DNA from 2 places in the Cupriavidus sp. MPR-AND1C genome. Region 1 is predicted to be linked to the other one. Evidence: predicted binding sites of a transcription regulator. Region 1 holds the regulator's gene; the other holds the start of a gene.
What was found. The regulator LexA, encoded in region 1, represses DNA repair genes until DNA is damaged. The targets are predictions, from matches to a motif close to ACTGTATNNNNATACAGT.
Positions count from the first base shown of each region.

Region 1 (3,928 bases):
ATCTTGCCGTTGTCGCCGATGAAATCCTTCAGGGTGTCCAGATCCTTGTAGTCGATCTGTTCCACGCCAGCCACGGTGAAGCGGCAGAAGCGCTTGCGCTTGAACAGCGGGTTTTGCTGTTGGAAGCGCTTCTTGTTCTTGTTGTCACGTTTGACGAATGCCATGATTCAATCCTTTTCGAATGCTTTACATCCAGTGATGTGAAAGACGAGAGCCTTGCTGTTGCGGTGCCTGCGGGCCAGGAATCCTTCGCAGTCGAGCATCGCGCCGAGCGGGGTACGCTCAAGCCGCTGGCCGATCTGACCGATTCCCATGGCGGCGATGGCGAACTCCACCTGCCTGGGCGTTTGCGCCTCGACCGTCTCGCCCGCGTACTGCAAGATGCAGTTGACCACGGGGACCCCGGCCGGGGTGTAACGCAAGGCATCGCGTTCCGCGAGCGTTGCGCAGAGCCTTAACTGGTTCAACGCACTCTCCCGCACCGATGCCCGCACTTGCCGCTGCGGCGATCAACGCCGGCGGCAACCACAACAGTCCGCACTTAGGCGGCCTGGACTTCGCTGGTCTGTTGCGCGGCCTTGCGAGCTTCTTCGCGCTGCACTTCCTTCATCATCGGGGACGGTGCGGTTTCAGCCTTCTTGGTCTGAACGATGAGGTGGCGCAGCACTGCATCGTTGAACTTGAACGCGTGTTCGAGTTCAGCCAGGGTTTCCTTGCCGCATTCGATGTTCAGGCAAACGTAGTGAGCCTTGGCCAGCTTCTGGATCATGTAGGCCATCTGACGGCGACCCCAGTCTTCCACGCGGTGGATCTGGCCTTCCTGGGACGTGACCAGCGTCTTGTAACGCTCGATCATGGCCGGGACTTGTTCGCTCTGGTCCGGATGGACGATAAATACGATTTCGTAATGACGCATTGACGCTCCTTTTGGATAAGCTGCCCGAGCGCCATGTCCGGTGCAGCAAGGTTGAATAGCCTTAAAGTATAGCGTGCTTTTGCTATCGGGAGCAAGACGCCTCAGTTTTCGGTGAATAGTGCCTGCAGCGCCGCCGGGTCCTTTGCCAGCCCTGGCTCAGCAGCCAGAGCCAGCGCCAGGAGCACGCGCGCCTTATAAGGATTGAGGTCGCCGGCCGAAACAAAAACGCCCGCCGCAGGCCGGGGAGGCGCAGGAATCGCCACATGCCCCGCTCCTGTGCGCGAACTGCGCACCACTGCCACGCCCGCGCCAGCAGCATCAGTCAGCGCCTCCACCAGCGACTGGTGGACCGACCCGTTGCCAGCCGCCGCCACGACCAAGCCCGACACGCCCGCCTGCGCCAAGGCATCCACCACGATCCGGCCCGGCTCCGCATAGCTAGCCACGATCTCGACCTGCGGCCATGCGCCAGGAACCGGCCAGGCCTTGGCCGGCAAGCGGCTGGGGGTGCGCACAAAGCGCACGAGGTTGTCCTGAACAAAACCAATCGGCCCGGATACCGGAGACACAAACGCATTCACCGCCGATGTGTGCGCCTTCATCACATCGCGCCCTGCGTGGATCTCCTGATTGATCACCAGCAGCACGCCCTTCGCCGTCGCGCCAGCATCCGCCGCCACGCGCACCGCATCCAGCAGGTTCAACGGGCCATCCGCCGACAACGAGGTCGACGGCCGCATCGCAGCCGTCAGCACAACTGGCACCGTACCCACGCAAGCCAGGTGCAGCAGCATGGCCGTTTCTTCCAGGGTATCGGTGCCGTGCGTAATGACAATGCCCGACACATCGGGCTGCGCGGACCAGAACGCCACGCGCTCCACCAGCCTTGACCAGAGCGCGAACGACATGTCCTTGCTATCTACCTGTGCGAGCTGCTCAGCTTCGATCCGCGCCACCGCGCCCAGCGCCGGCACCGCGTCAAGCAGCGCCGTCACCGGCACCGTCGCCGCCTGGTATTTCGCACTGCTAGCTGGATTGGAAGAAGAACCGGCAATGGTGCCGCCAGTAGCGAGCACGACGACACGAGGCAGGAGAGACATGGCGGGAAAGTGGCCGGGAGCCAGAAAAGTTGAACAGCAAGCAGCGCAAGACGCTTCGGGTGCCGCGGATTGTAACCCTCCGCACGCCCGTCACGGCACGCGCCAAGACCCGTGGGACGCACCTGTCAATGCGCAAACTCCCAAAAATTCCGCTTGCACTTCACTCGATACTGTATAAAATCACAGCATACTGTTTAAACATACAGTGCTCACAAACACCGGCGACCATGGCGACCCTGACACCGCGACAGCAGCAGATTTTCGACTTGATCCGCAGCAGCCTCCAGCACACGGGCTTCCCGCCCACGCGCGCCGAGATCGCCGCCAAGTTCGGCTTCTCCTCACCCAATGCAGCCGAGGAACACCTACGTGCCCTGGCCCGCAAAGGCGTGATCGAGCTCACCCCCGGCGCCTCCCGCGGCATCCGCCTCAAGGTCTCCCGCAGCGACTCGGAGCTGCCCGACCAGTTCTCCCTGCCTATGGCCGGCGTCATGCAGCTAACCCTGCCACTGGTCGGGCGCGTCGCAGCCGGCAGCCCGATACTCGCCGCCGAACACATCGACCGTCAATACCAGGTCGACGCCTCGGTGTTCGACGTGCAGCCCGATTACCTCCTCCGGGTGCGTGGTCTCAGCATGCGCGACGCCGGCATCCTCGATGGCGACCTGCTCGCCGTCAAGCGCGCCAGCGAAGCCGCCAACGGCAAGATCGTTGTAGCGCGCCTGGGCGACGACGTCACCGTCAAACGCCTCAACCGCCGCGGCGACATCATCGAGCTGATAGCCGAGAACCCCGACTTCCCCAGCATCATCGTGCAAGCCGGCCGCGAAGAGTTCTCACTAGAAGGCATCGCTGTCGGCCTCATCCGACCCAGCGCGTTCTGACGAGTGCGGCTGAGGCGGGCGAACCCCGAACAAGCCGACACCCGATTGTGCCAACGCACCCGCATAGCGGGTACCGCTAACTGTTGTTGCAAGTCACCAGGTGTAGCCATGCTGCCAGCCAACCGCCTCTCCGCCCGCCGCCCCGTCAAGCCCGTGCCCTTCCGCCAATCCAAAGGCGTGCGCATCTACCAGGGCGCACAACGACGCACCATGGTTGGCAGCATGGCCGCTATCTGCCGAATGCTCGAGTTGGAGGAATCGTCCAAGCTGGCTGGTTAATGGAAGGCACCAAAAAAATTTGTGCCGAGTACTAGCCATCCGTCTCTTGGCATTGTATGATCTTGTTCTTCGTCGTTCGGCACCAAGCAAAACGACATCGACGGTGGCTGTAGCTCAGTTGGTAGAGTCCAGGATTGTGATTCCTGTCGTCGTGGGTTCGAGTCCCATCAGCCACCCCAGAATTCTCTTTACAAAACAGCGCCTTAGCTAAGGCGCTGTTTTTGTTTGCGCGTCCCAAAGCGATGTTCTATTCCCGCCATATCCCGCCATATTCCCACGGTGGGAATACTCGGCACCCTCATCCCCACCCCCGCCCCCTAACAGCCAGCTCGATCACCACGCAAGGCATCGAGACTCGCCACATCGAGAAGATTGCGTGGACCGCCAATTCCCTGTCATTCGGGCATGATGCCCTTGAAGTCGCGTGCCGGCACGAAGGCCTTAGCATCCAGCCAGCCGTAGCGCACGTCACCCGCACTCAGTTGCCCATCTGCCATAGCCGCACCGGCGACGCGCAGCAGGCGCTCGCGCGCCTCGCCGGACACCGATAGCAGCCACGCCGTTCAGGCTCTCCCCGATCAGCTCTTCTGCGCCGGCGCGGACGGCAAGCAGCAGCACGCTACCAAGGGCAAGAAAGTCGCGACGATCCATGGTTGCCTCCTGGCCACGAGTTGGCGGGTGTAGATGTCGGCAGCTTAGCGGATCTGGAACCAACCGCCTTCCCGGGCCATCGCGCTAAACTCGACGGT
Region 1 covers NZ_JBXASU010000021.1:171-4,098, reverse strand. The annotation lists gene rpsR (30S ribosomal protein S18) at 1-164, opposite strand, end outside; gene priB (primosomal replication protein N) at 168-467, opposite strand; gene rpsF (30S ribosomal protein S6) at 542-916, opposite strand; gene AC1RWI_RS14005 (asparaginase) at 1,018-2,016, opposite strand; gene lexA (transcriptional repressor LexA) at 2,244-2,900, shown strand; gene AC1RWI_RS13995 (hypothetical protein) at 3,009-3,179, shown strand; tRNA gene AC1RWI_RS13990 (tRNA-His) at 3,283-3,358, shown strand; gene AC1RWI_RS13985 (hypothetical protein) at 3,575-3,724, opposite strand.

Region 2 (3,928 bases), on a different contig from region 1:
ATTTTGCGGGGCGGGTTCTGTGAGGTGGGTTCCGTGCCGTGCGCCGGGCATGCGCTGGCCTTCACAGGAAGCAGAAGGCGGCAGATGCCAGCAGCGCGGCAGCGGCGGCGGCAAGCGGGCCGCTGAAGCCATGGCTGCGCGCCATCAGCGCATCGGATACCAGCGGGCCGGCGATCTGGCCTACGCCATAGGCGGCGGTCATGATGGCGAGCAGGTTGAATGTCACGCGGTGGGCCACGCGTTTCGCGGCGGGCATGGCAATGGTCACGGTGCCAACGAAGGTGCCGCCCACCAGCAGCGCGCTAGCCAGGTAGGCCACGGCCGAGTGGCTGAGCGCGGGCAGGATCACGCCCACCGCCTGCACCAGCAGGTTGAGCGCGAGCGCGCGCCGCGTGCCGAGGCGGCCGTGCAGCGCGTGCCAGAGAAAGCACGACGGTGCCGCGCCAAGCCCGAACGCTGCCCAGATATGGATCGGGTCGATGTGGCCGAGCGCGTCGCGCACAAAGAGCGGCAGGTAGGTCGCCGTGACGATGTAGCCGAACCCCGCCAGCCCGTAGCTGCCCACCAGCGGCCACGGACCAGGCCCGTTGGCATTGGCCTCGTCCGTGGCAGTGGCATGCGGCTGGGGTGCCGGCACGCGGCCCGCAAGATACGGCCATGCCAGCGCGCTCAGCACGGCGGCGCCACCGCCGATGGCAAGCCACAGCAAAGGGCTGTGCCAACCGGCCAGGTTGCCGGCGGCAATGAGCTCGGCGGACAGCAGGATGCCGGCACCGACGCCCGAGAACAACAGCGGCGCGCCATGCGGATGTCCTACCACCTGGAACAGCCACACGGACGCGCAGATCAGCGCGATGGCGCTGAGCACGCCCGCCAGGAAGCGCACACCGATAAAGAACCAGGGCGCGGCCGGCACTGCCAGCGCCAGCAGGCACAGGGCGGTGCCGAAGAGGGCGATGCGGCAAAAGCGTGGCGCAACGCGCTGCGGCATGCGGCTGACCGCGAGGGCGCCCACGAGATAGCCGGCATAGTTGGCGGACGCGGCCAGCGAGCCGGCGCTGACGCTCAGCAGGCCGTCGCGCACCATCAGCGGATACATGCCGGTAAACGCAAAGCGCCCGAAGCCCATGCCCACCGCCAGCACCAGCGCGGCGGCCAGTGAGGGCATCCATGGCGCCATGGTCTTGCCAAAGGACTGCGGCGCTGCTGTGACGGTCCGGATCCTAGCCATGCTGCAGCTCCTGGAGAAACGCCGCGTATGCCGACGTGGCAAAACCCGAACGGCGCACCAGCAAGGTGTGCGCGACTCGCACGGGCACGGTTTGCAGGCTTGCGGCATCGGGGTGCAGCGCCAGCAGCGACTTCGGCAGGATGGCCACTGCCGAGCCCGCCGTCACGCAGGCCAGGATCGCGTGGTAAGACGCCAGTTCCAGCACGTTCAGCGCCAGCCGTGGGCCTTCGCCGCTGGCGAGCCAGTCCTCGGCACACAGGCGGTACGTGCAGCCGCGCGAGAACGTGGCCAGGCTGCGCAGCTGGATGTCCTGCGGCGTACGCACCGGCGGATGGCTGTGCGGCAGCACCAGCAGCAGTTCTTCGGAGAACAGGAACGTGCCTTCCAGGCCGGGGCCGAGCACGTCCATGTCGAGCGTGTCCGGGACGCCATCGGCGGGATGGGCCACCACGGCGCAGTCGATGCGATGCGCCAGCAGTGCGTCGATCAAGGCTTGCGTGGTGCCGGTCTGGATCTCGATCCGCACGTCCGGCCATTTGCCGTGATAGCGAGCCAGCGGGCGGGGCAGCCGGCTCGCGGCCGAGCTTTCCATGCTGCCCACGCGCAACGTACCCGAGGGCGCATCGCCGCGCATGGATTGGCGGGCTTCTTCGGCCAGCGCCAGCAGCCGCTCGGCGTAGCCCAGGAAGCGCTGCCCTTGCGGCGTCAAGGTCATGCGCTTGCTGTCGCGCAGGAACAGGGCGACGCCGAGTTCCTCTTCGAGCTGCTTGACGCGCGTGGTGACGTTCGACTGCACGCGGTCCAGGGTCTTGGCAGCCCGCGTGACGCTTTCTTCAAGCGCAACGGCTCGGAAAATCTCAAGTTCGGCCAGATCCACGGCAATCCTTCGGTTGAAATTGGTTCTTAAAAAGAGAACAAATTTCAATTAACTATCATCGATAGGGAATGATAAGTCAAGAAAGCCATGACGCCAGCGGGGTGGGGCGAGGTGGGGTGCACATTCCGGTGAACAATGCCGCGGCCCGGCGCGTACCCAAGGCGCGGGACTAATGCGGATCCTGGTATTGCGAGGGTTGGGGTTGCGCGGGTTGCTGCTGCGAATGCCGATGCGCCGGTGCCGGCCGCGCCAGGAGCGCGCGGATCGACGCAAGATAGCGGTCGCCAACTTCCCGGCTGGCCCGGTTCGACTGGGCGCGCAGGGCACGGCGGGCCGGTGGCGTGATGTTCAGGCTGCGGCAGATCGTTGACAGGTAGGGCTTGCGGTCTCCCGCCAGCCGCTGTGCCGCGGCTTGCACCGCCGCATCGCCTACGCGTTCGCGCAACCAGGCCAGGACCTGCCTGTCGTATTCGTTCTGCACCCGGACCAGGTGTTCCATGATCGGCTCCCGTAGATACTGTTCATCCATACAGTTACTGTAAATATATACAGTAATGCGGTTTTTTCAAGGATGAATGTCGAGAACCAGATACGGGCCATCGTCCAGGGGGCTACAGGACCATGCAGGCGGCAGCGCTGGCGCTGGCGCCGGGCCGTTGCGGCACGCAGGCGGGCCCGGCGGGCGGCATTTCCAGGTGGCGGCGCCGGCTCGCAGGCAGGTTCTCTTCCGGGGGCTTGCAGGCTGCGCGCGCGTCATGCCGCGGCGGGTGGCTGTCGCGCAGGGCCGGATGGTGCTTTTCCACCCAGCGCGCCGCTCTCCAGAGCGCGACGATGCAGGCAACCGCATAACTGCAGTAGATGAGGATCAGCATAAGCACCTTGCTTCGCGCCCGCTTGGGGGCGAGTAGTTCAAGAAGGTGCGAGTATGCGCAAGATCACTCTCCATGCGGTATCACTCGATTGGGGGGGCAGGTGACTGTGCTGGCAGCGAGGCCAGGCTGGTGGCCGCTCTGGCGGAAATGCCGCAGCGGGGAGAGACAATTGTTTGCAGTTCACCCCGCCAGCGCGGGCTGCGCTGGCGGGGTAGGCGAGGCGCTCAGGCCTGATCTTCGCCAGGCGTATCGGCGCGGTACTCCAGCAGGTCGCCCGGCTGGCAATTCAGCGCCTCGCAGATTTTCTCCAGCGTATCGAAACGGATGCCCTTGACCTTGCCGGATTTCAGCAAGGAGAGATTGGGCTCGGTGATCCCGATGTACTGGGCGAGCTCGCGCGATTTCATCTTGCGCTCAGCAAGCAGGACGTCAAGCCGGACGAGGATAGTCATAGGGTCAGGGTGCCTCAAACGCAAACACAAACTCAAACAAAGCCTTCATTCTCCTGCGCGACGCGCGCGGCCTCGACCATTGCCCAGGCGATGGCCAGCAGCAAGCCCAGCATCACGTCGCCAAAGGTGATGATCACCACCATGTAGGGGCCGTTGGCAGCCGTGCTGGCCAGGGTCATGGCCAGCAGCGTCTTGGTGAGCGGAACCACCACGCTGAACGCCGTCACCACCAGCGCCACGCGGCGCAGGCGTACGGCCGTCTCCAGGGTAAGGACCGCGCCGCCCGCCAGGGCCGCGAACAGCCTGTGCGCTTGCATCAGTCCACTGACCAGCAAAGCCGTGGCCACGCTCGTGATGGCCAGCCCGAGCAGCCGGTACGGCATCGACACCAGCAACTGCCCGCCTGGCGCAGGCCCGGCCAGGAACGTGCGCAGGTTCCGGTCCAGCTCCGCATCGGAAAGCAAGAACCAGAAGGCGATCAGCCCCGCCGTCGTCA
Region 2 covers NZ_JBXASU010000062.1:28,757-32,684, forward strand. The annotation lists gene AC1RWI_RS26740 (YbfB/YjiJ family MFS transporter) at 62-1,231, opposite strand; gene AC1RWI_RS26745 (LysR substrate-binding domain-containing protein) at 1,224-2,108, opposite strand; gene AC1RWI_RS26750 (CppA family protein) at 2,278-2,607, opposite strand; gene AC1RWI_RS26755 (hypothetical protein) at 2,720-2,980, opposite strand; gene AC1RWI_RS26760 (helix-turn-helix domain-containing protein) at 3,205-3,432, opposite strand; gene AC1RWI_RS26765 (DUF2975 domain-containing protein) at 3,465-3,928, opposite strand, start outside.
Region 2: a site for LexA is predicted at 2,644-2,661, ahead of AC1RWI_RS26750 (CppA family protein). Genes of this name have one in related genera too.